One region of the Clostridioides sp. LIBA-6822 genome, then DNA from elsewhere that is predicted to be linked to it. Evidence: riboswitches for the same ligand, from Rfam matches in the RefSeq annotation. Region 1 holds a riboswitch; each other region holds the start of a gene.
The links. A riboswitch is a leader RNA that binds a small molecule or an ion and turns the genes downstream of it on or off. The one in region 1 is predicted to bind cyclic di-GMP.
Positions count from the first base shown of each region.

Region 2: another riboswitch for cyclic di-GMP. It lies ahead of ACTG48_RS19700 (type II secretion system protein); the one in region 1 lies ahead of ACTG48_RS01845 (flagellar basal body protein).
Region 3: another riboswitch for cyclic di-GMP. It lies ahead of ACTG48_RS18100 (Cys-Gln thioester bond-forming surface protein); the one in region 1 lies ahead of ACTG48_RS01845 (flagellar basal body protein).

Region 1 covers NZ_CP196995.1:313,719-324,328, reverse strand. Annotated here, with positions in the region: gene fliG (flagellar motor switch protein FliG) at 1-916, opposite strand, end outside; gene fliF (flagellar basal-body MS-ring/collar protein FliF) at 929-2,479, opposite strand; gene fliE (flagellar hook-basal body complex protein FliE) at 2,504-2,821, opposite strand; gene flgC (flagellar basal body rod protein FlgC) at 2,831-3,235, opposite strand; gene ACTG48_RS01845 (flagellar basal body protein) at 3,243-3,560, opposite strand; cyclic di-GMP riboswitch class I at 3,967-4,057, opposite strand; gene ACTG48_RS01840 (GNAT family N-acetyltransferase) at 4,191-4,688, opposite strand; gene ACTG48_RS01835 (DegT/DnrJ/EryC1/StrS family aminotransferase) at 4,725-5,816, opposite strand; gene ACTG48_RS01830 (sugar 3,4-ketoisomerase) at 5,816-6,226, opposite strand; gene ACTG48_RS01825 (glycosyltransferase) at 6,306-7,910, opposite strand; gene ACTG48_RS01820 (DegT/DnrJ/EryC1/StrS family aminotransferase) at 7,945-9,084, opposite strand; gene ACTG48_RS01815 (GNAT family N-acetyltransferase) at 9,091-9,624, opposite strand; gene ACTG48_RS01810 (glycosyltransferase) at 9,660-10,610, opposite strand, start outside.
Region 2 covers NZ_CP196995.1:4,143,805-4,154,414, reverse strand. Annotated here, with positions in the region: gene spoVG (septation regulator SpoVG) at 1-2, shown strand, start outside; gene glmU (bifunctional UDP-N-acetylglucosamine diphosphorylase/glucosamine-1-phosphate N-acetyltransferase GlmU) at 215-1,594, shown strand; gene ACTG48_RS19705 (ribose-phosphate diphosphokinase) at 1,688-2,638, shown strand; cyclic di-GMP riboswitch class II at 3,480-3,565, shown strand; gene ACTG48_RS19700 (type II secretion system protein) at 3,726-4,235, shown strand; gene ACTG48_RS19695 (GspE/PulE family protein) at 4,382-6,058, shown strand; gene ACTG48_RS19690 (type II secretion system F family protein) at 6,070-7,278, shown strand; gene ACTG48_RS19685 (PilN domain-containing protein) at 7,293-9,005, shown strand; gene pilO (type 4a pilus biogenesis protein PilO) at 8,998-9,906, shown strand; gene ACTG48_RS19675 (prepilin-type N-terminal cleavage/methylation domain-containing protein) at 9,933-10,499, shown strand; gene ACTG48_RS19670 (prepilin-type N-terminal cleavage/methylation domain-containing protein) at 10,536-10,610, shown strand, end outside.
Region 3 covers NZ_CP196995.1:3,827,452-3,838,061, forward strand. Annotated here, with positions in the region: gene prdA (D-proline reductase (dithiol) proprotein PrdA) at 1-1,121, opposite strand, end outside; partial or broken gene ACTG48_RS18090 (D-proline reductase (dithiol) proprotein PrdA) at 1,262-1,684, opposite strand; gene prdR (sigma-54 dependent transcriptional regulator PrdR) at 2,123-3,883, opposite strand; gene ACTG48_RS18100 (Cys-Gln thioester bond-forming surface protein) at 4,255-6,351, opposite strand; cyclic di-GMP riboswitch class II at 6,367-6,452, opposite strand; gene prdC (proline reductase-associated electron transfer protein PrdC) at 6,889-8,202, opposite strand; gene ACTG48_RS18110 (polysaccharide deacetylase family protein) at 8,591-9,355, opposite strand; gene ACTG48_RS18115 (alpha/beta-type small acid-soluble spore protein) at 9,646-9,849, shown strand; gene ACTG48_RS18120 (DUF4364 family protein) at 10,040-10,576, shown strand; gene ACTG48_RS18125 (YncE family protein) at 10,580-10,610, opposite strand, start outside.

The DNA of each region.
Region 1 (10,610 bases):
TAGAAGATTGATTCCTATATACAGCATCCGATATTTCATCATCCACACCTTTTAATGCATAGACTAAATCCTTCATAGTTACTTCTTTTAGTACTTTTTGTATGCTCATATCATCTAGTTTTACAATATCTTCAAATACAAATATATGAGATTTAATTTGGGCAGCTAAAGCTGGGTCTCTTTCTTCAACAGTACTCAAAATATTCTTTTCTGTTTTTCTATCAGAATTAAGCAATATTTGAACTAAAGTAGCTATTCCGCCATAATCTTTAAAATCATCACCACTTATTGAATGTAATTTATCTTCTAATGAATTTTCAATTACTTTTATAACTTCTGGAGATATTGTGCCCATTGAACTTATTCTCATAGCTACCTCATTTTGTAAATTAAGATCTAAATGCGCTAAAACTTCTGCACCATTTTGTGGTTCCATATGTGCAAGTAAAATAGCTATGGTCTGTGCACTTTCATTCCTAAGTATTTCTAATATCTTCTTTGCATCTAGATTTATAATATGTTTAAAAGGCTTTGTACTTGTATCCATTGATATGCCTTCAAGTAATTTATTTGCTTTAACATTTCCCAAAGCATTACTTAGTAATTCTCTTGCATATTCTAGTCCACCTTCTATAACATAATCTTTTGCTTTATTTATTTCTACAAACTCTTTTAATATTTCTCTTCTTTCTTTTGAAGCTATAGAAGAAATATTTGCAATTTCCAAACCTATTTTTTGAACCTGTTTATCTGGAAGACTTTTTATTATATCACTAGACACAGTTGGTCCTAATGTCATTAAAAGTACAGCAGCTTTTTTTAAACCTTCGCCTTCTATTTTTTCATTTTGCTCTTTTTCATTTTCACTTATATCACTTAAGTCAAATGCACTAACATTTGTAATTTCTGTGGACACATTCTATCCCCCTTACTCATTTAACCAAGTCTTTATTATTTCTGTTACTTGGTCTGGTTTTTCTTCTGCATACATTTTAACAGCTTCCTCTAATGTCAATTCTGGATCATCCCCTAATAGAGGATTATCTTTTTTATCAACAGTACCAGAATTAGCACTATAAACTTCATCCTCATAATCCATATCTTCTTGTTCACTTCTCTTCTTATATATTAAGTATCCAATGGCACCTACTGCAACAACTGCCACTACTCCAATAACTGCCTTCATTATATTAGCTTTGAAACCTTCTTTTTTAATCTCTTCCAGTTCTTGTTTAGCCTCGGCTTTTCCTTTAGGGTCAAAGACCATTGAAACAACACTAAGAGTATCTCCCCTCGCTCCATCCATACCTATAGCATTATTAACAATATCTTCTACATCAGCTTGAACACCTTTAGCTATTTTTCCATCTATAGCAACAGAAGCTGTCAATCTTTTAAGTTCTCCTGGTGCAACTATCGTATGAGTTTCAATCTTACCTGTCTCATATTCAAAGCTCTCATCCAAACTATCTTCTGTGTTAGTGCCATTTTTATTTCCTTGATTATTCATATTAGCATCTACACCTTGGACATTATTTGTCGCAGATTTAGATGAATTTTTTGACCTTGTTTCTTTTATTGCAACTTTATCAGGGTCAATCTTTATTTCAGTTTTTTCAGCTGTATCAAAACTTAAATCAGCATTTACTGTAGCTTTTACTTTGCCTGTCCCAAATATTGGTTCTAACATTTCCAAAATAGACTTTTCTAATTGTTTATTCAATGCTTGTTCAGATGCCTTATTTTTATCAACACTAATACCACCATTTATTGGTTGATTATTTTCATCAACTTCTTCATCGTCTAAGATACCTTCTGATAATAAATTCATCTTATTATCAATAACTTGAACATTTTTTTCTGGTATATTTGTAACACTTCCTGATACAAGTGCCATAACAGATTTTATTTGATTTTTTTCTAAGGTTGTTCCTGGTTTTAACATTAAGTAAACTGCTGCACTTCCTGGAACTGCCTCTTTCTCAAACACTGATGATTCTCCAAATGTTATATGTACTCTAGTATCTTCCACTTGTGGAAAACTCTTGATTGTTTTTTCTATTTCACCTTGTATGATTCTTTGCTTCTTAATTTGAAACTCTTCATCAGTAAGCCCTATAGATGAACTATCATCCATTAGTGCAAATCCTTTAGAACCACCTGTAAGACTTGGAGCTAACTCCAGTCTCAATTTATCAACTTCTGTTCTAGGCACATAAATTGTGCTTCCTTTTACCTTAGTATCTATCTTTCTAGACTCTAATTCTGCTGATATATCTGCAGCATCTTGAACATCTAGTTCTGAAAATAAGACTGCATACTTATTTTTACTTGCAGATATTGCTGTAAATACTAGCGCTAAACATATAGCAACAATCCCTATACCTAATGCTATCTTGGTCCCTTTTTTTAAAGAACCTATTTTTGTCCTAGTTTTAGCAACTTGCTCCTTAATCTTATTTTTAAAACTGGTTATCATTGATTATTACTCCTGTTCAAAAGGCTAAATTTGTACTTTATTCATTTCTTGATATGCATCATGAATCTTGTTTCTAACTTCTATTAGATATTGCATAGATAGTTGTGCTTCTTGACCTTTTAACATAACTTCATGCATAGAAACATCTTCGCCTTTTATAAATTTTTCTTTCATATTATCTGCTGTCACTTGTTGAAAATTGACTTTGTCTATAGTATCTATTATTACATCTTCAAAATTCTTTTTTTCTTCTTTATTATTAAGATTTAATGGTTTTATTTCTCCAACTAAATTATCTAACTTTGCACCTTGCATTAAATTGTTAATTTGTGTAATTGGCATAATTTATCCCTACTTTCCTATTTCCAAAGCTTTAGATATCATAGACTTCTGAGCATTCAGTGTATCTATGTTGGAATCATATGCTCGTGAAGCTGTTATTAAATCTGTCATTTCAACTAATATATTTACATTTGGATATTCTACATATCCATTTGGCTTTGCATCTGGATGAGCTGGGTCATATACTTCTTTAAGAGGTGATTTGTCATCTTCAACAGATGTGACTTTTACTCCTAACATACCTAATTTATTATCATAGTTTTCTTCAAATGAAACAACTTTTCTCCTATATGCTTCTCCATTTGGACCTCTTGTAGCATTTATATTAGCTACATTTGATGATATGATATCCATTTTCAAACTTTCTGCTGTTAATCCACTAGCAGAGATTTCCATTCCACTGAACACACTCATCTTCTAGTTACCTCCCACCTATTATTGATTTAGTCATTGCGATTTTGCCATTTGCAAAACCTATTAAAGCATTATATTGCAGTGTTGTCATTGCTTGCTTTACTTTCTCTTCTTCTATATCTACATTATTGCCATCTACTCTTAACCCTTTGGAATTGTCTATTTTTTCTTCTATTTTTGGCATGGCCTCATTTAATGTTTCTTCAAAAGTTACATAATGTTTTTTGTAACCTTCAGTATTTATATTTGCTATATTATTTGCTATTGTTTGACTTCTTAGATTAGTTGCATCTAATCCCATTTTTATAATGTCATATGTATTCATACTCACCCCTCCTCAAAATATATTTATTTGCTATATTTAATGATTAAAAAATGAAGTTGCTATATTACAAAAAATGACTTCTTTGTCCATTTAAATCTATTGCAATTCTATTACATTAATATAATAATGTATCATTTTAGTGAGAAATCTAATTTAAATTTAATTAACTTCAATAAAAATAAAAAAAAATTTTAATATGTATTTAATTTTTTCTTTGTAAAGTTGCCTTTTTTTGTAAAATAGCAACTTTTTCAGATAGTTTTTCTTTATTTCTTGTTATAATTGGTAAAATATGTTATTATATGTATTTTCTACTGTAATAAAGTAATTTTTCCATAATAAAATGACCGCCAAAAAAGCAGTCACTTCGACTAATCCTACGTATACAATTATACTTAGGACTCTTTTTGGCAACTGGCTAGCATAGTTCGCATATACAAACTTTAGCCCCTATAGCTTTGCGTCACTAGATTTCTCTAGTTTTGCCTATTTAGTTTTAATTTAAGTATACAATAAATGATAAAATTTTTAAACATTTTTATCATATTTTATATTATTATTTTATAACTATTATCAAAAAATCTAATCTAGTAAAAAATAACCCTATACTTTTTATATCATATACTCTTTCTATGTGCTTAAATAATTAAAAATTGAATACCATTTTATATTCATGAACATATTGTTTAAAAATATATGCTCTCTAAACTCTCCTTCATATATAAATCCCATTTTCTCATAAAATCTTATAGCTCTCTCATTGTGTGAGTAAACATTCAAATAAACTTTTTTCAGATTAAGATTTTCAAAAGCAATTTTTAATATTTCTTCTGTACCCATCTTAGCTACACTCTTTCCAATAGCTTTTTTTCTTAATACTATAGCATATTCTGCGTTTCTATTAATATAGTCTATATTCTTTAAACTAACAGTTCCAAGATATTCATCTGAATCATCAACAATTGCCATATGAATACTTCTATTAGTATAACTATTTAAAACAAATTCCTCTATTTTATTTTTATCCATATCATTAAAATTTATTTTAAAATTTTTATTTATGTCATCATCCTTCATCCATTCGAGCATTAAACCTATGTCTCTTATATCAAGCCTTCTAATTTTCATATTATTACACCTACTTTAATTTTATACTTTAAAAACCTAGTACTTATTTATAGCATCTATTATGACATCTATATCCTGTTTATTTAAGTATGGATATATTGGCAAACTTAAAACTTCTTCTGATATAAGTTCTGATACCTTGAGTATCCCTGTTAGATTACTAAATTCTGAATATGCCTTCTGTTTATGTATAGGTATTGGATAGTGTATCATAGTCTCTATATTTTTTTGATAGAGATAATCTCTTAATTTATCTCTATGCTTTGTCCTTATTACAAATTGATGCCATGACGGCTTTGTATCATCTAAAACCTTTGGTAATATTATTTTTGAGTTATCTATTCCCTCTAAATAATATCTAGCTACATCGCTTCTATAGCCGTTAAACTTATCTAAATACTTTAATTTTATATTTAAAACTGAAGCTTGTACCTCATCAAGTCTTGAATTCTTCCCTTTATATTTATTATAATATTTCTTTTCTGAACCATAGTTTCGTAAAACTCTTATCTTTTCAGATACATCCCTATCATTAGTGGTAATTGCTCCTGCATCTCCAAGTGAACCTATATTTTTACCAGGATAAAAACTTATACCTGCAGCATCGCCTAAGTTCCCAGTTCTCTTATTTTTATACAATGCTCCTTGAGCTTGTGCATTGTCTTCTATTAATTTCAAATTATATTTTCTAGTTATTTCCTTTATTGAATCCATATCAGCTGGTTGTCCATATAAATGAACTGCTATTATGGCCTTAGTTTTATTTGTTATTTTATCTTCTATCAAATTGGCATCTATATTATAAGTGTTGCAATCTGGTTCTACTAATATAGGAGTAGCTCCGACATTGCTTACAGCCAGAGCAGTTGCTATATATGTGTTGGCTGGTATTATAACTTCATCTCCAACTCCAATATCATATGCTTTTAAAATCAATTCCAATGAATCTAATCCATTACCTACACCAATACAAAATTCAGTTTCACAATATCTTGAAAAGTTTTTTTCAAATTCATGTACCATTTCTCCTAATATAAAATAATTTGAATCATACACCTTTTCAATATTAGATAATATCTCTGTTTTTAAATTTTTATGCATTGGCTTCATATCTAAAAATTTTATCATTATATATTGCTCCTTACATATCTTAGAAATTCATCGTAATCTCTTATATAATCACTCTCATCATAAAAATCGGATGCTAGAACAATTAATAGAGTATCTTCCTTGTAACCAGACATCTCATGCCATATATTTTTACCTATAAATAAACCTTCATTAGGATTATCTAATAAAAAGGTTTCTTCTTTTACACCATCACTGCACTTAACTTTTAATTTTCCTTTTAGACAAATTAGTACTTGTTTGAGGGTTTTATGAGCATGTAAACCTCTTTTGATTGTATTAGGAACATTATATGTATAATATGTCCTTTTGATATCAAATGGTATATTTTTATATGATTCTAATGAAACTAAATATCCTATATCATGACTTCCAATAGGATTCCATTCTATTAAGTAGCATTTATCCATAATTTCACCTTATTTCTTTCTTAACACTATATTTAATATAATATATACAAACTTTTATTTTTTATTTTTATTAATGAATTTAGCTTTTATTTTCTATTACTATATTACATTCTTCCAACAATTTATCCATATCATATTTTAATATATTATATTCATTAAAATTGTTTTCACTTGACATATGTTTATAAAATAATTCTATTAAGTAAAAGTTTTTTTGATACCAAGATGCTTTTAATTCATCAAGTTGTTTCTGATATTTAATAAATAGTTTATTTTTATAACAATACTCTATTATGTTATACCAATCTGGAGCAGACCCACTAATTATAAATAAGTTATTACTATTTTGCTGGTCACTAGTTCTAAATGAACTTAAAACTTCGTGTAGGTATATCATATTTCCTCTTTGCAATAGTTTTATCCATGCAACCACATCACCCAATGCATGTATATACTTACCTTCTAAAGTAAGTATTTCTTTATCTTGTAAAATATTTTTAAAAACAACCATTGATGGTGCACCAATAAAATTTTCAAGTTTTGTTAAAGTTTCTTTTATTACATCTTCTCCTAACATTTTAATATCTTTTTCTGGGGAGATTGAGTGTGTTCTTACTACATCACCATTCCCATTTATATAATTCAAGCTAGAAGTAGCCAACACTAATGATTCGTCATTAATTAAATAAGACATCATTTTTTCAATTCTAGTTTCACTATATAAATCATCATGAAATAAAAAACTTATATAACTTCCATTTGCTAAATTCACTAAATTTTCTGAGTTTCTTATTCCGCTTCCTCCTAATGGCTTAGGATTTTTAATATACTTTATATTATCATGATATTTCATATAGGATTTCACTAGATTTTCTACATCATTAGTGGTACTATCATCACCTATAATTATTTCAATTTTTTTATAGGTCTGATTTAGAGCAGATTTCAGTGCTTGTTCAAAAAATATAGTTTGATTATATGCTGGCATTAAGATACTTACTAGAGGTAAATTTGAATATAATTCTTTTTCATATTCCTTTATAAATTTTTTTCTATAATTTTCATAAGATTCAGTTCTTTCGATTTTCTCTCCATTATATATACACCAAGCTTTTTTCATATTTGGAATGGCCACCTCATATTTTTTTCTTTTAAACTCCATACTCTGAGATGTATCATAAAAGTAAACTCCATCAAAAATATCATCTCTCCATTTAACATCATATTGAGTAGCCATCATCATTCCATCTATCGCTTCTACTATCTCATAATCACCTTCAATAGGGTTTTCATTTAAAACAGCCATACTTCCAAACAAAGTAGAATAAATATTTACCACTCTGCTTTCCTCTAATTCCCACCATTCACCACTTGTAGGTAGTTTTTTTATACCAGCAATACCTATCATTCCAATGCTTTTATTTTTATTAAATAGCTCTAAAATATCAAATATAAAATTCTTATTTATTATAAGTGTATCTTCATCAATATACACCTTATATTTTGCATTTGTTTTTTCTAAAGCCATGTTGTATCCAACTGGTTGACATAAGACATCTCTTAAGCCAAGTATTTCTATACTAAAACCACTTGGTATATTCAAATGATTTATATAAAAAACACATTCTTCATAATTTCTTTCATTACTTACACATGTTATAAAACATAATTTTGTAGAATCCATATTCAGCTCCCTTTTTAGATTAATATAAATAACTTTAACCCTTCTTTGTAAATTTATTTATTTCTTCTACTATGTACTTTATATCTTCTTTTGTTAAATACATATGAAGTGGTAAAGAAATTATTCTTTTGGACACTTTGTTGGCATTTGGACACTTACCATAATCATATGAGTACATTTTATACTCCGTATTGTCTCTATAATGTACCCCTGGATAAATTTCTGCTTTATTTAAAGCTAACATAAGATTATCTCTATCATCCACTTCTATTGCATAAATGTGATAAGAACACTCATCACTATAGGAAGCTGGTACTGGTTTTACATCGGGATTACTTGCAAAAAGTTCATCATAATATTTACATAATTCTCTTCTATACTCATTGTCTGAATCCAAATATTTTAGTTGTACCAAAGCAATTGCTGCCATTATTGAGTTTCCATGGTTCTTGAATCCTAAATATTCGACATCGTATTCCCATTTATATATACCTTCACTACTACTTCTTGTATAAGTATCCTTATTTATTCCAAGCCAAGTAAATTTCCTGCACATACAATCTAAATCTTCATTGTTAAAACAAATCATTCCACTATCAGCTGTTGGTAAATTTTTTACTGCTTGATAAGAATACACTGCTACATCTACCCCATCTAATGTTCCTGGAAATACACCTTCTATTCTAGTACCTGACATATGAGCAGCATCTAAAATTAACTTCAAATTATATTCCTTACATATTTTTATTATTTCTTTAAGTCTACCTACTCTTCCACCATACCCTACAAAAACAATCGCCCTAGTTTTTCTATTTATCTTCTTTTTAACATCAACAGGGTCAATACACAAATATTCATCTATATCTGCAAAACGTGGTATTAATTTTTCATGCATTATGGCATGATTTGTGGATACAAATGTAAGTGGAGTTGAAATAACTTCATCTCCATCATCCCAATTATTCTCAAGTTTCAAGATTTTAATTGCGAGTTGAAGACCTGCTGTAGCTGAATTTAAATAATGGGAGTTTTTATGTCCTGTATATTCATTCCATTTCTTTTCAAACTCAACAGTTTTAAATCCCAACCCTGTCCAGCCTTTTTCTAAACATTCTCGAATTTCTTCTAAACATTCATCAATCTTAAACGATGGTTTAAAAAGTTGTATTCCCATCACCAACTACCTCTCTTTTCTTTTGATAATAAAACTTTCTTTATTTAATTCCATGTGCATAATATCAGTATCTTTCTCATATTCAATTTCTATAAATCCAATTTTTTTATATATTTTTATTGCTTTTAAATTTGCTTTATACACCTCTAAATTAATTTTTTCTAAACCCAATTCTTCAAATCCAATTATACAAGCTCCCATCGTCGCATCATATCCTAATCCTCTTTGTGCAGTATTACCATCAATAATAAGACGTCCAAATTCTCCACTTCGTATCTCCTCATTAATATTATATAAAGCTACACTTCCTATGATAATCCCTTCATTTATTGTCTCTTCTACAATAAACATAAAGTCATTCTTTTTATTTTTATAACTCTCAAACCATTTTTTTTGATCACTACTTGAAACTTTATTTGAATCTATAAACCATACTCTGTTGTGTTTCTTATTTCTCAAGTCTCTCAAAGATTCAATATCATTTCCTTCTAAAGGTCTAATTTTTACCCTTTCTAACTCTATGTTGTACTTATGTCTCATCTAACTATTTTCCCCTGCAATATAAAAATTTAGATTTAATTCAACATATAATTTTTCAAAAGATTATCTATATCCCCTTTTACTCTTTCATATTCATCTATTTCATTACTTAATGGCTTATACTCATATATAGCATTCATTAAATCTATATATTTATCAAACCATAGACTTATAATATTGTCAAAGTATTTCCTTTCCTTATCAAGTATTTTATTTTCATAACAGTATTTGATTACATAATACCAGTCTACTGCACTACCACTTTGTATAATTTGATTATATGTATTTTGTTTTTCATGATATCTGAATGCACTTAGAGGTTCTTTTATGTAAACCATGCTTCCTTTTGATAATATTTTAATCCATATTCCGACATCAGCTAGACATGTAAGTTGATTACCATCCAAATCGATTAATTCTTCATCTATTATATTTTTTTTAAATATAGCAGTAGTTGGTTCACCTATAAAATTTTTCAAATTCAATAGTATAAGTTCTATTGCCTCTCTATCCTCAAATTTCATATTTGTATCCACAGCTATCGATAAAGTATCTAGTATATTATTTTCTTCATCAATTAGATATCTACTTGATGTAACTAAAGTTAAAGATTTATCATTTTGGAAATAATTCATCATTTTCTCAATCTTATTCTCAATATATAAATCATCATGCATTAAATAATTTACATAATCTCCTTTAGCTTCTTTAAATAAATTTTCCATATTTCTTTTTCCTTTTTCACCTAAGGGACCATTATTATCAATATATCTTATATTTTTATACTTAGACATATATTTTTCAACTAAAATTTTGACATCTCTATTGGTACTATCATCACCTATAACTATTTCTATCTTCTTATAAGTCTGATTTAAAGCTGATTCTAATGCTTGAGAAAAAAAATTAATTTCATTATATGTAGGTATAAGTATACTTACAAGTGGTAAATTTGAGTATATCTCCTCATCATATTCCTCTATATA
Region 2 (10,610 bases), 520 kb from region 1:
AATAATAAATATATAAAATGGAGAGAGCCCGAACATTTAGGCTCTTTTTAAATGTAGAATTTGTATTAAAATATGTACTTTTTAGTAAAAAAGTGCTATATTATTAGTGATAATGTATATGTTGTATACAAATTGTCAAATAAATGTATTATAATGTATATTGATTGAGAGAATAATACGAATAAAATTAAATTAGATTGAATGGAGTGTATCAATGAACTTTAAAGCTATAATCCTTGCCGCAGGCAAAGGAACAAGAATGAAGTCTAAATACCCAAAAGTTATTCATAAAGTATGTGGAAAAGAAATGGTTAACCATATTATAGATGTTTCAAAAAAATCAGGTGTGAAAGATACTGTTGTGATTTTGGGGCATGAAGCTGATGTAGTAAAGGAAAAACTAGCAGAAGAAACTATAATAGCTATGCAAACAGAACAGCTTGGAACAGGACATGCTGTAAAGATGGCTAAAGAATATATTAATGATGAAGATATAATAGTTGTACTTTGTGGAGATACTCCACTTATAAAGGAAGAGACACTAAAAAAATTATTTGAATATCATATAGAAAATAAATATCATGCCACAGTTCTTACAACAAGAGTTGGAAATCCAACAGGTTATGGTAGAATAATAAGAGATAAGAAGGGCGACCTTCTTAGAATAGTGGAACAAAAAGATGCAAATTCAGAAGAAAAAATGATAAGTGAGATAAACTCTGGAATTTATTGTTTCAATGGTAAGAGCCTTAGAGAAGCATTGGATTTGTTAAATAATAACAATGCACAAGGCGAATATTATTTAACTGATACTGCTAAAATAATGAGAGATAAAGGTCTTAAAGTTGGTGCATTTGCAGGTTCAACTATTGAAGAGCTTATGGGTGTTAATTCAAGAGTAGAATTATCAAAAGCAGAAGAGATTATGAGAAGAAGAATAAATGAATCTCATATGGTAAATGGAGTGACTATAATAAACACTAACTCTACCTATATAGAATCTGATGTTGAGATAGGTAATGATACTATAATATATCCAGGTGTTATGTTACAAGGAAAAACAAAGATAGGTTCAGATTGTATAATTGGAATGAATTCATCTATAACAAACTCAGAAATAGGTGATGGTACAGAAGTAAAAAATTCAACTATAATTGATAGTAAAGTTGGAGAAAATACTACTATTGGTCCATATGCATATTTAAGACCAAAGAGTAACTTAGGAAACAATGTAAAAATAGGTGATTTTGTTGAAGTAAAAAATGCTATTATAGAAGATGGTTCAAAAGCATCTCATCTTTCTTACATAGGAGACGCACATGTTGGTAAAAATGTAAATATAGGATGTGGAGTAGTCTTTGTAAACTATGATGGTAAAAATAAGTTTAAATCAGTAGTAAAAGATAATGCATTTATAGGTTCAAATTCCAACCTAGTTGCACCAGTAGTTGTAGAAGAAAAAGGATACATAGCAACTGGTTCAACAATAACACATGATGTTCCAGATGGAGCTTTGGCAATAGCTAGAGAAAGACAAGTTATTAAAGAAGGTTGGGTAGAGAAGAAGAACCAAAAAGATGAAGAAGGTAAGTAAGTATTAGTTTATTATTTTGGCTAATAAATTTAGCTCGAAATTATTATAAATTATATTCATTAGGATTTTAAAATTTTCAGGAGGGTTACATAAATGAATACTAGCGGAAGCGAGATTAAAATTATTGCAGGTAATTCATCGAAAGAGTTAGCACAGAAAATAGCTGACTATATAGGTGTATCAGTGCTAGACTGTGAAGTAGGTACATTCAGTGATGGTGAAATATGTGTAAACATGAACGAGACAGTAAGAGGTTGTGATGTGTTTGTAGTACAATCTACTAATAGCCCAGTAAATGATAACTTAATGGAGTTATTAATCTTAATTGATGCATTAAAGAGAGCATCAGCAGGAAGAATAACAGCTGTTATTCCTTACTATGGATATGCAAGACAAGACAGAAAAGCTAAGGCAAGAGATCCAATCACTGCTAAATTAGTTGCAAACTTAATAACTGCTGCTGGAGCAGACAGAGTATTAACAATGGATTTACATGCAGCTCAAATACAAGGATACTTTGATATACCACTAGACCACTTATTAGGTGGAACAATATTAGCAGATTATTTCAATGAAAAGAAAATAGAAGATTTAGTAGTAGTATCTCCTGACTTAGGAAGTGTTACTAGATCAAGAAAATTTGCTAATTCTTTAAATGGAGAAGTGCCAATAGCTATAATAGATAAGAGAAGACCAAAAGCTAACGTATGTGAAGTTATGAACTTAATAGGTGATGTTAAAGGTAAAAATGTTATACTATTAGATGATATGATAGATACAGCTGGAACAATAGTTAATGCGGCAAATGCACTTAAAGAGTTTGGTGCAAAAGATGTTTATGCTTGTTGTACTCATGGTGTATTATCAGGACCAGCTATTGAGAGAATTTCTAATTCAGAGATAAGTGAGTTAATAGTTCTTGATACTATACAACTTCCTGAAGAAAAAAGAATAGATAAGATAAAGATAAAAACTGTAGCTCCTTTATTTGGAGATGCTATAAGAATGATATTCTCTAACGAATCAGTAAGTAAATTATTCTAATTTATTAGATTTATAAGAGTTGTTTAAAAGGATGTAAAACTTTTGAACAGCTCTTTTTTGATATTTTAATTTATATAGCTGTTTTTTATTTATTATAAGAGTGTATGTGATTTTAGAAAAATATTATGGTTTAAAATTTATGTATAGATACGTAAAAGAAATCTGGAAAAGCACATAAAAATATGAATATTATGAATATAAAAAATATTTGGAAAAAGTATTGAAAAATTTCAGATTATGTAGTATTATGTAAATATAAACAAAGAAAGAGGTGTTTCCAATGGGAAGGTCAGAAGATGAACCCCTAATACTTAAATGATTCAGTCACAATCTAGAAGGAATATAAAAGTCTATTGAAAGTTTATTTATAAGAATTGAAAATAGTATCTATTCTATATCTTTGATGTTTGTGAGAGGGTTCTGGATTATATAAAGTTACTGTAAAGAAAGTAATTTTGCACAATGAGCATATCTGTAAATGAAGAGTTTCATTTATATAGTGATTGTGGCTGAATCATAATTAAAAGAGATAGAATGTTTATAATAGATGATTTTAATAAAATACTATATTGTAATAGCTTCTAGCTTTCAAATAAATATTAGCAAAGGATGGAAATGACAATGATAAAACTAAATGATAATTTATAAATATCTCCTTACGATATATGATAATTGTAGGGAGATGTTTCTTTTTTTGTATAGTATAATTATTTGTATGAACTGTGTTTTAATATGTAAAAAATTGGTATATATAAATAATATAAACTTAGTTGATAAAATTTGGTAACTATTATATAATATAAGTGGATATGTATATATAATTATGCATTACCCTGAATTTAATAAAAATAGAAACGTTGATATATGTTCTGTGATTTGGGCGCCTTAGAACATATGGAGTTAGTGGTGCAACCGGCTATGGAATTGTATTTATTTATGGATACTTTTATTTTCATAGCATTTTTTGTTTTAAAATGGTTATATGCTAGAAATAAATCTGGTTAGTACGTGTAAATAATTTTACTTAGATTTTTAACCAGATATATTATAAGGAAGTATTAATTAAAAAATTTGAGGGGGAATAAAAATGAAGTTAAGAAAGAATAAAAAAGGTTTCACTTTAGTGGAATTATTGGTAGTAATTGCAATTATAGGTATATTAGCAGTAGTAGCAGTTCCAGCTTTATTTAGTAATATAAATAAGGCTAAGGTAGCAAGTGTTGAGTCTGATTATAGTTCAGTTAAAAGTGCAGCATTATCTTATTATTCAGATAAGAACACAATGCCACCTAGTGGTGAATTAGATGCATTAGAGACTTACATGGATACTCTTCCAGACAAAGCAGACATAGGAGGAGGATATAAATTACTTTTAGTTAATAATAAATTAGCATTAAAGATAGGTGATGGTACTGCTGCTGATGGAGTTACATTAACAAAAGCACAAATAGAGAAATTATTAAGTGATATAGGACCAAAGAAGATATACACAGAGAATACACTAAAAACTGAGTTACAAAAAAATTCAACATTAAAAGATGGGACTCTATATATAGTACTTATAGATAATGCTGAAATGGATTCAACAAATAATTAAAGTAATATTTTTACAAGAAATATTATAAATTCAATGAAAAATATGATAAAAAAGACAGGAAGAAAATCTTCCTGTCTTTTATACTATTTTCTTTAATATCCAATCACAAATGATGATATAATTGAGATAGTAAAGGAGTGAAATCTGTGGCTAAAAAAGTTAGAATAGGAGACAAACTGGTTGAAAAAGGATACATAACAGAAGACCAGCTTAAATGGGCATTATCAGAACAAAAAAACAGTGGAAAAAGACTAGGAGAATTTCTAGTACAAGAAGGTCTTATAGATAGTAACTTATTAATAAGTGTATTAAAAGAACTTTTGGATATAGAAAGTGTATTTTTAGAAGGAACAGAAATAGACACATTAGCTACAAAGATGGTTCCAGAAAATATATGTAAAAGATATGCTGTATTTCCATTCAAAATCGATGGAGACAAGATATGTCTAGCCATGTCAGACCCACAAGATAGAGAAGCAGTTCAAGATGTAAGACGTATGTCAGGTAAAGATGTAGAGATATTTATATCGAGTGCAGAAGATATAAACAAAGCAATAGGTCATGCTTATGCACATTCAGAAATAAATAAAGCTATGACTGAGTACAACAAAAACAGAACTGGTGGAGTAAGAGAAACAGTAATACTTGAAGAAGATGTAAATGCAGCTCCAATAGTAAGATTAGTAAACAACATACTAGAAAATGCTGTTAGAATGGAAGCAAGTGATATACATATAGAACAAAGTGAAAATTACATGCGTGTTAGATTTAGGATAGATGGAATGCTAAGGGAATATATGAGAATGAACTCAGCGCCATACAAAGCAGTAGTAAGTCGTATCAAAATAATGTCAGATATAAATATATCTGAAAAGAGAATCCCACAAGATGGCAGAATCTATTTAAAAGTGGATAACAAACCTATAGATTTTAGGGTTTCTACAATGCCAACTAATAGGGATGAAAAGATAGCCATGAGGGTTCTTGATAAAAGTAATTTTATGGTTAGTAAAGAAGTACTAGGAATAGATGAACATGGCTCTAAGATATATGACGAGTTGATAAACACTCCTTATGGACTTATATTGGTGGTTGGACCTACTGGAAGTGGAAAGACAACTACACTATATTCAATGTTAAATCAATTAAATACAGAAAATAGGAACCTCCTAACAATAGAAGACCCTATAGAGTATGAATTACCTGGTGTAAATCAATCTCAAATAAATGAAAAAGCAGGTCTTACCTTTGCCAGTGGACTTAGAGCTTTTATGCGTCAAGACCCAGATATAATAATGGTTGGGGAGATAAGAGATACTGAAACTGCAGAAATAGCAATTAGAGCTTCTCTTACAGGACATTTAGTTTTAAGTACACTACATGCAAATACAGCAGTTGGAGCAATTTCACGTCTTTTAGATATGGATGTAGAAAGTTTCTTGATAACATCATCCGTTTTAGGGGTAATATCTCAAAGACTTACAAGAAAAATATGTGAGCATTGTAGGGTTTCATATGAAGCAGACATTGGAGAAAAAAAGGCTCTTGGTATTGATGTAAATGAATCAGTAACTATTTATAAAGGAGAAGGCTGTGAAAGATGCAATAATACAGGATATAAGGGGCGTCTAGGTATATTTGAAATGCTTGAAATTACACCAGAAATAAAAGAGTTAATAGATTCATCTGCCAATCAAAGAGAAATTTTAAAGGTAGCTAGAAAACAAGGTATGATTAGTCTAAAAGAGGATATAGTTAAAAAGGTTTTAAATGGAAAGACAACAGTAGAAGAAATGATTAGAATAATTTTGATGACTGATTAAAGGATGATATTATGAAAAGTTTTAAGTATACAGTAATAAAAGAGGATGGAAAAAAACAAACTGATGTAATTGAAGCCAATGATTTTAATGAAGCTAGAAGTCTACTTAGAAAAAGAAATCTTAGAGTTCTCGAAATTAAAGAGAGCAAAAGTAAAAACATAAGCGTCTTTAATAGAAAGAGAAAAAAAGACTTAGGAGCTGACCAGATAAGCCACTTCTGTAGACAGTTTGCTATTATAGTATCTTCTGGTATAAATAGTATCTCAGGTCTAGAAACATTAGCTAGAAGGTCAACTAATGTTACCTTGAGAGAAGAGATTAATCGTATAGTAGCAGAAATAAAAATAGGTTCTACTATTGCAGATTCAATGCTTTCATCAAAATCAAAGTTTCCAAAATTACTTGGGGCTATGATAGCTACAGGTGAGGCTACTGGTAAATTAGATGAAGTACTAAAAAGTATGGCTTCATTTTATGATAGTGAACACAGGGTTAAGCAAAAGCTTAGAAATGCGGCAACATATCCATTAATAGTTTTGATTTCTTCCTTTGTAATGATTTTTATATTTACAGCATTTATGGTGCCTAAGATGGTTAATTCAATTACAACAGTAGGAGCATCTCTTCCACTTATAACAAGAATTGTTATGGGGTTTGGTGTGTTTATGAAGAATTTTTGGATAATAGTACTTCTAGCTATTATATTGTCTATTTACCAATTTAAGAAGTATCTAAAAACACCCATTGGTAGAGCACATAAAGATAGAGTCATAAATAAGATTCCTATTTTAGGAAAAGGAATAAACTGTATGGTGGCTACACGGTTTTCAAGAGCATTGTATCTATTTGTATCAACAGGATACCCTTTAGTTCAGGGGCTTGATTATATTATAGATAGTGTAAATAATACCATGGCAGAAAAGATTTTGGCATCAGCCAAAGATGGAATAACAAGAGGTGAGGGCTTAGCAGAGAACTTAGAAAGATATACATATTTTGATTCTGTGCTAGTACAGATGATAGCTATAGGGGAGCAGACAGGGGAGTTAGAGAATATAAGTAGACAGATGGCCGAATTCTATGAGTATGAATCCGAAATTTATTTAAATAGGATGGCATCAATGATAGAACCTGTTTTAATAATTGCAGTTGGTATTATAGTTGCGGTACTGGTTGTATCAATATTTATGCCAATGCTTAGTATATATGATGCTATGTAGGAGGGAAAGGACAAATGAACAAGGTTTATGTATCATATTATGGCGATTCTATTTCCATAGTTGAGGGCAGATATAAACATGATAAAGATAAGTTTTATATAAAAAGTTTTAATGCGTTTTCAATAGAGGATATTGCACAAGATTTTTCTAAGGAAAAGTATGCTCTATTGAGATACGCATTAGAAAATGTGAAGTTAAAATCAAGACACGTAGTTTTTTGTTTAAATACAAGAGATGTAATTCTAAAACCCCAAAAACTCCCTAAGATGGATAAAAAGGATTTAGATGGATTTATGAAGCTAGAAATGGATGAGATGATGGCTTTGGAATCAGATGAATATGTGTTTTCATATGAAGTATCTAGTGAAACATCAGATAGTTCAACTGGTGAGGAGTCAAGTTTGAATCTTATCATTGGAGCTATAAAAAAGGAAGAAATAAATGCAATTGTAGAGATAATGCATGAGTTTGATTTAATATTAGATAGAGTAGATACACTATCAACAGCTTATTTAAGAATTCTTAAAAATTTAGATTACAGTGACATAATGGTAACTAATATAAGTGACAATAGTACAATTATAAATATATATAAGAAAGATACTTTATTTATTAGTGATAATATACCTATAAGAATAACTGCAAAAGACATGGAAATGCAGTTATTAAATGTAGTAGAAGAATCAAAAGGTCTTATGAATTACTATTCATCAAGAAACTTTGGTAAAGTTACAGACACTATATTAATATTAGGAAAAAGATATTCCAATAAATTAATTTACGAGGCTTTTAGTTCTGCATTTTCAAATTATGTTTCTCAAGGTCTTACTGAAATAATGGATATATCTGATATGATAACTGGAGATATAGACGAAGACGATATAAATTCAATCGTAGAGATTCTAGGAAGTATGATAGAACCTAAAGGTAAAAAAGATTTTGAAAATATAAACTTTTTACCAATGGATATACTCAAAAAACAGATGAAAGCCAAACAAATGAAAAACATACTGAAAATAGCACCAATAGTTATATTAGTTCTTGCTATTCCATATTTATGTTTGATTTTTTTTAATAATCTAGCCAATAAAGAGCTTGAAAATGTTAATGATGAAATAAGAAATATTGAATCTGCATATTATCAGATTGGAAACATAGAAAAAATGATACAAAGCAAAACTGAAGAAATAAAGGTATATGATATGTTAATTGGGAAAAAGGTAAAATGGGAAAATTTATTGGATGATATAGATAAAAATACTCCAAGTAGAGTTGAACTAACGAACCTATCAACGACTTATCAAAATCTTGGGACTACTAATAAAACTGAGAACTCAAATAACAATAAAACTACCACAAATAAATCAAGTAGCAATGAAACAAAATCAAATACGAAAAGTAATAATGATGGAGATAAAACCAGCAGTGATTTAAATGAAGATAAGACTACAAATGTATCAGAAGCATTAACTGGAGATAGTGAAACTGATAGTGCTGATACAGAAAAAGATGATAAAACACCATTATATGATAAGATACCAAATGTTATAAACATAGAAGGAAACGCTAAAGATTCTTCTTATGTAGGTCAATTTTTATATAAATTAAAGGGCTTGTATTATTTTGAAGATGTTAAATTACATAGCATAAAAAATAATGAAGAAGATTCTAACTATACATTTAGTATGACATTATACCTGAAAGAAGGTGTATTAACTAATGAATAAAGATATATTTAAAAAAGATATAAAAGATATATTCAAAATGGAAGTTAGCTTAAAAGGAATTCTTATAAAAGTCATAATTTTATTAGCTATTTTATCATATGGATACTTTGGGCTTTATCCTCAATACCAAAAATATGTTGCTACAAAAAATTCTGTAAAACAATCTACAGAAAAATTAAATACATATAAAGAGAAAACAGCTCTTATGCCAAAATATGAAAAACAACTTAAAGAAGTTGAAAGTGAGCTGAAAGAAAAAAGCAAAAATCTTTTATATGATATGCAAGATGGACTTTTTTTAATAGGCTTAGATAAGAAAATGAAAGTATATAATATTGACTTAACTAGTTACGATGTTGGAAGTGTTAGAGAATATGAGCATTTTTATGGTGTATCAACAACAATAAGTGTTAGAGGGGATTATAGAAATGTCAAAAAATTAATGGCTTATTTAGAAGAACAAAAAAATGTTACTCAGATATTAGATTATACAATGACTTCATACATAGAGCCAGAAAAAGAAGAAAAAGAAACGACAAGCAATAAGGATTTAATTAAAAATGTGAACATAAATAAAGATACAAAAATATATTGGGTAGAAGGCGAAGACAAATGGCACTTATATAATGATTGTCCATTGATAAAAGAAGGCGAAATTTTAAAAAATGATAAGCTTTTAGATAGGTCTACTAGTTATCTATGTAATACTTGTGTACTTAGAGCAGCTACAGAGAAAGAAACACAAAAAGAAGTTGTGGCTCCAGAAGCAGAAGGTGTAGTAGATGCTACATTTAAATTTATAATGTACACTAAGGATAATACTACTATGATACTTGATACAGATAATCCATCTTCATGGAGACCAGGAAAATATAATCCATTTAAGTCTAGTGCAAAATAAAGCTAAATAGGCTTTAAAGATAGGTGATGAACTTGTACAAAAATAATGAAAAGGGTCTTACCTTATTAGAAATAATAGTAGCAGTATTTATATTAACTGTAGTTTTAAGTATTTCTTATAAAGTGTTTAATGGTATAACATCAGCAGTAAAGAAACAACAAATCATTACAGATGCTCAAGTAAATGTTAATTTGATTAATAAATATCTAAATAGGGATTTAGAAAACTGCAAAGAGGTAAGAAAAGCTAGTTCAGGTAGTAATTATGAATATAATATAGAGACACCAGATAATATCGTAAGGTATGAAGTTTCTATAGAAACTAAAAATAATACAGGAGTATATTCTGTAACGAGAATTCAAAAAGATACTCCTGATGCCGAAAATGCGGTTAGAGAAGAAATAATATCTAATCAACCACTAGTTCAAAATAATAAAGAAATGAAGGAAACACCATTTAAAATAGAGAAGCAAGCTGATAAATCTATTTATACTGTAAGTATATACTATAATGAATCAACACAAGAAAGTCAGAAAGATAGTGATTTAAATAATAAGACTTATACATTTGATGTTATGTCTAGAATTGGGTAATAAGAATTTATTTAAAAATAAGTAGGTTGATAAAATATGCGTAAAAAGAGTAATGAAAAAGGATTTTCTTTAATGGAAGTATTAGTAGCTATGGCTATTATGGGAATTATA
Region 3 (10,610 bases), 830 kb from region 1:
GCACCTTGTCCCATTATTTCTTTTATAACAACAACTTTCTTTTTACCTTCTCTTCTGTATTGCTCTATTACTTCTTCGTCAACTACTAAAGAGTTGTCAACTGTTTTTAATGCTTCTCTTATTTCTTGAGTTACATAGTCAAATGCACGGTGAGCAGCTAGAGGTCCTGGTCTTTCCATGTTAGTTCCTGCTTTTATTGTTACTTGACCTTTGATGAATATTTCACCTTTGTCAGCAGCACCTGGTCTACCCCACATCATAGTAGTATTTAACTCACCTTCTGAAGAACCGAATTCACCTATTTGAACTCCATTTTCATCTGTACCAGTTAATACCATTACAGCTCCATCTATAACTCTAGTTATACCTGAACCTAATTCGCCTTCTTCTTTAGTAGCGATTGGTTGTATATCTAATACAGCTTCACTGTAAGTTTCATATTTATCAGGAGTTATTATTTCTAACTTCATATCTACAACTAACTCTTGAGTATCATTAGCTTCTTTACATATTTCTTCAGCATTTCTGATGTATAAAGTAGTTCCTTCTATTTTAGTTTCATCAGCAAATTCAACTTTGTCTATTTTAAAGTGTTTTTTAGTTAAGCTTCTTAAAAGTTTCTTTTCTGCAACTTTTGGAGCTACTTCTACTGCACCTGCTACTGGAGCAGCAACGTTTGCTACTGGAGCAGCAACTCCTGCTTGACCAGCTACTGATAAAGGTATTTCTAAACTTATATTTTTACCTTCACCTATGTGTATTTTAACTGTTTCACCTAAAACTCCTGTGCTTACTGGCACTACTGCTTCTAAAGCTGCTGGAGCTTCTTCTACTACTGCTTCTTCTACTACTTCTTTAGCCTCTCCTGCTTTGTATCCTTCTACGTTTTCTGTAGTCATTGGAGATAACGCATCTAAAGTTTCTTTTAACTTAGCTCCTAGTACTTGACCTATAGTTAATCCATTTTCTGGTATTGTTAATAATCCAGAATCCTCTAAGTCTGCAAATATTGCTGGATCTTCTAAGTTTTCTGGTGCTATTATTGTTCCCGCTTCAAATCTACAACAACATACTGCTGGGTCATTTGCATGGGCTTGAGCTGTTTCTAAAGTTATTGACATAGTATAAAATACCTCCTTACATTATTTTCTTATTTATTATTTTAAATCTCGATTCCTCAACAGGTAACCCCTTAACTGAGGAATCAAGTAAATTAAAACCTACTTAAATAGTTGTATTTTAACTATTATTTTTGTGGTACTACTCCCATTTGAGTAGCAATTGCTAAAGGTATCTCTAAGTTTATATCTTTACCTTCTTGTATGTGTATTTTTATTACTTGACCTGTTGTAGCCTGTGTCAAAGTAGATACAGGTGCTACTGGAGCTTCTACTACTTCTTCAGTAGATTCCTCAACATCCGTTTCTGCTGTTTTATACCCTTCTACATTATCTGTAGTCATTGGAGATAAAGCATCTAAAGTTTTTGTTAATTTAGCTCCTAATACTTGACCTACTGTTAAATGATTTTCTGGTATAACTAGCAATCCTGAATCTTCTAAATCTCCAAATATTGCTGGATCTTCTAAATTTTCTGGTGCTATTATTGTTCCTTCTTCAAATCTACAGCAGCATACTGCTGGGTCATTTGCATGAGCTTGAGCTGTTTCTAAAGTTATTGACATATAAAAATGCCTCCTTCTTTTGATTTTTAATTTATATTGATACCTTAACACTTTTAATAATAAACATTTTTACTGTTCCCTACTAACAGCTCCAAGTGTTAAGATTTTTAAACTACATAAGTCATCAAAATTATTGTTTTTTTCTCATTTGAAGTCACCTTATATATAAGCAATTCCTATGCCAACTTATTAACAAAAAGATTTTTTCTATAATAGATTCTTCTCTTATCGCTATTTTTAGCCAAATATCATATAAATATTTATTTAAAGCAGTTTATTTTTTATGCTTGTAAACATTTTCTCAAACAAAAAAAAGTGTCAATTTATCAACACTTTTTCATTTTTTTTAACATACCCACATACATAGCATTGTTATAGCCATTGATTTTGCTACATTTCAAACTCGCACTTATTATTTTGTCAAAATTTAGTCATGTGTCATATTTTAGACACATCTATTTTATACTGGTCTATCTTATAATACAATGTAGTTCTTGGTATATTTAATATCTTAGCTGCTTTAGCTTTGTTTCCATTAGACATTTTTAAAGCCTTTGTTATATTTTTTACTTCAATCTTTTGAGTAGCTTTCGTCAAATCCAAAGGATATTCCTCTTCTTCAATACTCTTATTAGTAGAATCCATCATATAACTTGGTACATCTTCCACCTCTATCCTAGAGTTTTGAGATAAAACAACCATATTTTCAATTGTATTTTTCAATTCTCTAATATTGCCTTTCCATCTGTAACTTTGAAATATGTCTATTACATCTTTACTAATTGTAAGAACAGGTTTATTATTTTGTTTACATATTTCTTCTAAAAAACTATGCACTAACAATCCTATATCTTCTTTTCTCTCTCTAAGTGGTGGTATTTTTATTTCCACAACATTTAATCTATAATATAAATCTTCTCTAAACTTTTCTGCTTTTACCATTTTCTCTAAATCTTTATTAGTAGCTGATATTATTCTGGGATTTATTTTTATTGTGGTATCTCCACCAACTCTTCTTATTTCTTTTTCTTGCAACACTCTAAGCAACTTAGCCTGCATACTAAGAGGTAAATCAGCAATTTCATCTAAAAATACAGTTCCATCTTTTGCAAGTTCGAATATACCTATTCTACCTTTTTTACTTGCTCCAGTAAATGCACCTGATTCATACCCAAAAAATTCGCTTTCAAATAACTCATTTGGTATAGCACTACAGTTAACAGGTATAAACTGACCTTTCCTCTCACTATAATCATGAATAGCTCTTGCAAATACTTCTTTACCTGTACCACTTTCACCCCAGATAAATATACTACTATTAGTTCTAGCTACTTGTTTTGCAATCGCTTTCGATTTTTCTAATTTATAGCTTTTACCTAAAATTTTGTCAAAGCTACCTTTAGATAAGTTTTTAACTTCATTCTTTAAATATTTCAAAGTATCATTTACTTTTTCAAGCTCAAGAGCAAGTATCTTGGCTTCTGTAACATCAACCTCTGTACATACAACACCAATAAATTCTTCCTTATAAAATATAGGATTTGCATGAACTAACGCATACATATTTTCTTTTTTATCCGTAAAATATAAGTCACTCATACCGATTTTACTATTCAATACTTTCTCTGAGATAGTATTCTCCAAAAATTCGTTCATCGGTCGACCGACTATGTCTTCAGATTTTATATCATACCTTTCCTCCATAAACTTATTCCATAATATAACTACACCTTCGTTATTTATAGCACAAATTCCTTCTTTAATTTGTCCTATAATATATTTTAAAGTCAAACCATAGTCTTCTAAGTGCATATATAGATAATCTCTAATATGTTCTTGTTTTAATACACCAATAATTTTATTATCTCTAAGAACAGGAAGAATTCCTATATTTTTCAATATCATTATATCTCTACACTCATCTAAGGTTAAACCTTCGCTGACATATATTACATCCTTTTTCATTATAAGTTTTACTGTCTGGCCTTCATATTTCTTATGCATGTCATAAAGATTATGTATATCTGTCATAGATATAATACCTTTTAATTCACCAGATGAATCTATTACCATTAGAGTTTTTGTATTGCTTTTTATCATTTCTTTTATTGCATCTTCAATTCTTGTGTCTTCGTCTATAGTTGTAAATTTTGTATCCATTACCTCTTCTACTTTTTTTACTTCTGGTATCGAAAACATAAAGTCCCCCCTTTATAGTAGTACATCATCAAAACTTATTTATACATATTTATTCTAGCATATCATAATAACAATTTATTCAATAATTAATATTAAAATTTCTTAAGTGATTATTATACAGATTTCTAATACAAATTCATGTAAGTACTAAAATGAATACTTAAATCTATACAAATAAAATCAAATGAATTATACCTTTAGTATGTTATTTTTTCAATACTATTTTCACCTTCAAATTATTTTTCTATTCATAAAACAGTTAACATCCATTTTAAAAAAGATTATATTTACATAAAAAAATGCCTCAAAATGATTTTTAAATCAATTTGAGACAATATATTTTAAAACTTAATAATAAGCAGTATTCCGTATTAATTTTTTACTCTTTTAGCTTGATATACCAATCCACAAATTGCTATAACACCAATAAGTATATATGGCATTATTTGCGTTTCATCACCTGTTTTTGGTGATTTTACCACTATATCATGTGATGGTGGCACTGGTGGGTTTACTATTGTATCATTTTTTGATGGTACTGATGTATTTTCTACTATATCACTTGATGGTGGTACTGGTGGATTTATCACTGTATCACCTGATGGTGGTATTGGTGGATTTATCACTGTATCATCTGATGGTGGTATTGGTGGATTTATCACTGTATCATCTGATGGTGGTACTGGTGGATTTATCACTGTGTCATCTGATGGTGGTGATGGCTTAGGTTTATGCCCGTTTGAGTCATTATTATCATTATTTGGTGGTATTGGCGGATTTACATCTGGGTCTCCATCCGTTGGTACATCTATATTGAAATCAACTACTTCACCACTTTTTTGTTCTATTGTATAGCTCAATAAATTTTGCTTACTAGCTGGTAATACAGATGAGTGGTCTTTTTCTCCAAAATCAAAAACTGTCTTAAAATATTGAATGGCTTTTGGGAAAATATAATCATAAGATAATGCAGATACCTTATCTTTTACATCTGGCTTATCTATGCTCTTAAGTTTAAACTTTTGTTGTGTTGAAATCTCTACTTCACCTGTACCTATTACATTTCCGTTTTCATCATAAGCAGTTACTCCATCTGGTAATTTCAACTTAACCACACCACTGTAGCCTACTAGAGCTATAGATTCTGTTTCATAAGTTCCATCTTGAATTTTATCAAATTTAATATCAGTTAAACCACTACTTAAACTAGGTTTTCCTGTATCATTTGGCTTTAACTCATTACGACCAGCTTCTAATAATGCTTCTAAATAAGCTTTTGTATTTATTTGAGCTTCCTTGTCTTTCAGATATTTAGCTTTTTCTTCTTCAGTATTTGCATTCTCTATCAATCTATCATAAGAATCTATAAGAGTTTGATAAAGCTTAAGTCTCTCTTGCTCATTCATTTGCCCAAGCATAATCCAAATTGCATCTTGAGTTGCAAAATGAATCATACCTTCATATTCTTTTCCACCTAAATTAAATTGTTGCTTATATCCAAATCCATCAAACTCAGAACCTGCATATAGTATAGATTTAATTGCATCTTCATTTTTATTTTCTTGACCATTAAAATCTTCTGCTGGTAAGTATGGACTCTTATTTTTATTACTTGGAGATTTTAAATGATTATTGTAACAAAATGCAGTTTGTTCTCCATCTTCACCTTCTATTACATATTTACCATACTTATGGCTTGCACCTATAAGACCCTCTATTACATAATCGAAAGTTAAAGTTTTTGTAATATCATCAAATCTTAAATCAAAATAAGGTCTATTTGAACCATCTGTTTCTTTTAATAAACAACTATTCTTTACTTTTGAATTTTTATTATTAGACCAAAAGCTAGTATTTCCATCTCGTGAAGTAAGTACCTCATAAATTTCTGACTGTTCATCTGTTTTTACATCATTTTCGTCTTCCCAGAAATTATATACAATCTTATTTATTTGAGATACAGTAAGATTAAGAATATCTTCAATGTTCTTCTTCAAACTCATTTCTTCCACTTCTAATTTTTCTTCTTCTGATGGTATCATTTCATTTGGTACTTCTTCTAATGATGGTTTATCCCCATCTGGTGTCTCTCCTACTGTTGGTTTTTCTCCATCTGGCGTCTCTCCTACTGTTGGCTTCTCTCCATCTGGTGTTTCTCCTATTGTTGGTTTGTCTCCATCTGGCGTCTCTTCTACTGTTGGTTTCTCTCCATCTGGCGTCTCTCCTACTGTTGGTTTATCCCCATCTGGTGTCTCTTCTACTGTTGGTTTGTCTCCATCTGGCGTCTCTCCTACTGTTGGCTTCTCTCCATCTGGTGTTTCTCCTACTGTTGGTTTCTCTCCATCGAGTATTATATCTTTTCCATCTACTTCGTCAGCATAAGATATTATTGGTGCAAATGCAGTAAATGCTATACTAAAAGCAATTACTAAACTAATTATACTTGATTTTTTAATTTTTATTTTCAAGATTTTCCTCCTATTTATATTTATAGCAGGTTGCACTACTAACTCCATATATCTTTTAAGTGCCCAGGTTTAAGATATACTTCACAGTTTCTATAAATAGGTTTTTAGTAATTTTTAATTCTTATTTTTAAGTATTTTAAGTGCACTTTTTATGAATATCCTAAAATATAATCTTATTATTTAAGATATTCTTGATTAATAAAAGACAAAAATATATTTTCACACTAAAAAAGATACCATAGAGTATCTTGATATAACACAAAAACTTTACCCTGTTGGATGATTGACTTCATTAAATTTTTACTTGTCAATATGGCCACATATTTGAGTCTTTATTTTTGTCTAATATAATTTTAATAGCTATTTCCATCATTATACATTATGCATTACCTTTTGTCTATTTCTTCCATATTATTTATATTATTCCATAATCTTATCGTCATATTGCAACAAAAAACATCCTTAAAGTAATTTTTCAAACTTTTCTAAGGATGTTTTTTTCATATATTTTTATATTATATTATTATTTATATTATATTATTTTATTTTTAATCTTACGTCACCTTTTATTCTTCTTATTAATGGGTGATTAACTGTTCTCATTACATGGTCAGTAATATGATATACACCTAATTTTAATTTTGGTGCAGAACCCATTACTGTGTTACTACAGTCAGTACAGTTTCCTATTAATATAACTTCTGCTCCAGCTTTCTTAAATTCTATACATTTTTGAGCTTGTCCTGGACAGTGTCCTGGATTTTCACATTTTAATGCACCTTTAATTTCTTGAGCTTGTTTACATTTTTGAACTGATACTATATCAGTAACTCCCATTTTAGCTGCTATGTCTCTCATTCTTTCTTCATTAGGTCCACATGCACAGACTAAAAGACCCATTTTTCTCTTTTCATTAACAAATGGCATAGTAACTATTATACCACCACTAGTTTTAGTTATTGGAGTATCTAAAGTAGTAGCTTTACCAGTGAAAGGTCCTCCTAAGATTATCTCTCCGTATTCACCTTTTATTCCACCAGCTCTTTCAATTAATTCTCCAACAGTAGTTCCGATAGGTACATCTTCAAATACTATAGATTCTTTTCCACTGTTTAATTGTCCAACTACAGTTACATTTTTAGATATAACTGGTCTTTTTTGCTCAACAGCTTCTACTATTCTAGTTAATGTCTCTACATTTATTACTACTGCATTAGCTTCTGAAGGTAATTGAGTTGGCTCAAGTAATTTACCTAGAACATCTCTTACTATCGCTCTCTCTTCTCCCATTGGGTACATGTCAACTAGTTCTGCAACTTCTATGTTATCTCCTGGCTTTATTACTTTTTTGAATGCTGCTATTGCTTCTGGATGCTTGCTTTTTATTGCTAGCATACCTTTTCCAGCATTAGTAACTTCCATAGCGTATTTTATACCTTGATAAACTATTTCTGGTCTTTCTTCTATTTCTTTTATGTTGTGAGCTAATAAAGGTTCACATTCAGCTGCATTTGCTAATATTGTTCCACCTTTTAAATCTATGTTTAATTTTATATGAGTAGGGAATCCTGCTCCACCCATTCCTACAACTCCAGCTTCTTTAATTAAGTCAAGTATACTTTCTCCTTTTAATGGTTCAAAAGTATCATCTTGTACTTCATCAGCTTCGATTACTATAGCTTGGTCATTTATTTCACTTATTTTTCCACTAACACTGGCATAAATATTTGCCCCTAATCCAGCTGGTTCTGCGATTAGAGTTCCTTTTTTTACTACATCTCCAACACTTACTACTGGTTTATCTGGACCACCAACGTGTTGTTTTAATAAAATAGAATATAGTTTGTTCAACTAGTACGCCCCCTTAAGTATATTAATTTTTTTATAAGCTGTTCAAATAATGTTAATGTTGTTTTTCTATTACAATGTCTTAACATATTGTTTATTTCTATAGAACATATCGCTTATTAACAAAGCAATTTCTATGCCAACTTTTAAACAAACTTATATCCTTTGAAAATACTGTCTTACAGCATTCATAACTTATTTAAAATATTTAAACTTATTTTAAATAAGTCAATTATTAGACACTTTTTTAATTAATTTAATCTATAATTATTGATATCGCATACATGCATAAAAAGTGTCAAAAAATAGACACCGTCTTTTTATCGACACTTTTCTAACATATATTATATAATTTACCACAACTTTACTTAAAATATACATTTATTACTTATTAATTCCTAGGTTTTTGCACTCCATTAGAGTCAACTATGTAATTATCTTTATATAGTAAGTCTGATACCTTTACTAAATTGTATCCATCTTTTTTAAGTTTACTTATTATAGTGTCCAAGTAGTTATCTACATCATTTATATTAGCATGAAATAAAACTATTGAACCAGGTTGAGATTCTTTTATTACTTTTTCAATTACGTGGTTTGGTCCAAGCTCTTTCCAGTCTATAGAATCCACATCCCACTTAATTACTTTATAACCTAAATCACTACAAATGTCCATAGCTTTGTTGTTTACATCTCCAAAAGGTGGTCTAAACAGATTGGTCTTTTTCCCTGTTATATTAAATATCTTTCCCGATGTCGTTTCTATTTCTTTTGTTATATCTTCTTTTGATATTTCTTTCAAATTAGCATGGGTATTTGAATGGTTTCCAATTTCATGACCTCTTTCATCTATAGCCTTTACAATATCTTCATTATCATCAACCCAACTACCAACTAGAAAAAAAGTAGCTTTTATATTATGTTTATCTAAAGTATTTAGAATTTCATCCATATTATTAGTTCCCCATGCCACGTCAAAACTTAAAGCTATTTTTTTCTCATTTGTATCAACTTTATATATAGGCATTTTTGAGTTGTCAGATTTAGAACATATGTACTTTATTCCACAAACAAAAGCAAATATTAATACTAATAATAATGAAAAAAATAAAACACTATATATCAAAGCTTTAGTTCTTTTAACTTCTCTTTTCATACTATTCCCCCTTTTAGATAATTTCTTCTATATTTAAAATTTATTTTTTTTTAGCTCAAAAAAGTACTGTAATATTTAATTTATAGGACAATAAAGAAAAAAACAAAGTCTATCTTGACCCAGTTAAATGCTCTAAAATACTCATTTATTTAATTTTTTTATATTTTTTACATTTTTACCTTTATTTTTCTGTATATATTGTTTTTATTTTGGAGAAATTAGTATTAACATCACATAAATAAAAGTGTTGTTAGACATCATAAACTAATTATTTGAGGAGGAAATTTACTATGTCAAATTCAAACAGAACAGTAGTGCCAGAAGCAAAAGCTGCTTTAAACCAAATGAAATTAGAAATAGCTAACGAAATAGGTTTATCTAACTATGAGAACATAGACAAAGGTAACTTAACAGCTAGAGAAAATGGATATGTTGGTGGATACATGACTAAGAAATTAGTTGAAATGGCTGAAAGACAAATGGCTGGAAAATAGATAGTAAATTTTGACACCTGGGTATCAACAGGGCTGCTAATTAGCAGCCCTATTTCTCTGTATTTATTTATAAAATTAATTTTATATGATTTGTTAAAGATTAATAATACTATACAAATTGTTCTTTTAATTTTGTATAAATTAGTTTAATATATTATATATAGAAATAGTTTGACGGAGGATGATATTTATGTTTGAAAACTCGTCTGAAGAATTAGCGTATCATAAACTTTTAATTTTATATATCTTAGAAAAAATTAAAATGGATTTAACTAATTCTCAAATAACTCAAGTAGTATTAGAGACTGAAATGATGAATTACTTCTCATTACAACAGCTTTTATCTCAGCTTATGGAATCTAAGTTTTTGACTACATATAAAGACTCTGACAGAGAATATTATGCTCTTACTCAAAGAGGCGTAGAAAGTCTAGAATACTTCTTTAATCGAATACCTACTAGTGTTACAGAAAAAATAGACAAGTATATAGATTCTAATAAAGAAAATTTACTAGCAGATACTCAAGTAAAGTCTAGTTTCGTAAAGCAAAGTGATAATGAATTTATTGTAAACCTTAGAGTCATAGAAAATCAGTCTAACTTAATAGATTTAAATCTAAATGTTTCATCAGAGAAACAAGCAAAACTTATTTGCAACAACTGGAAAAATAATGCATCTTATATGTATGCCGAAGTTATCGACTTACTTATAAGAGACATACATTAAAGCCTACAAACAAATTATAGTTGTAGGCTCTTTT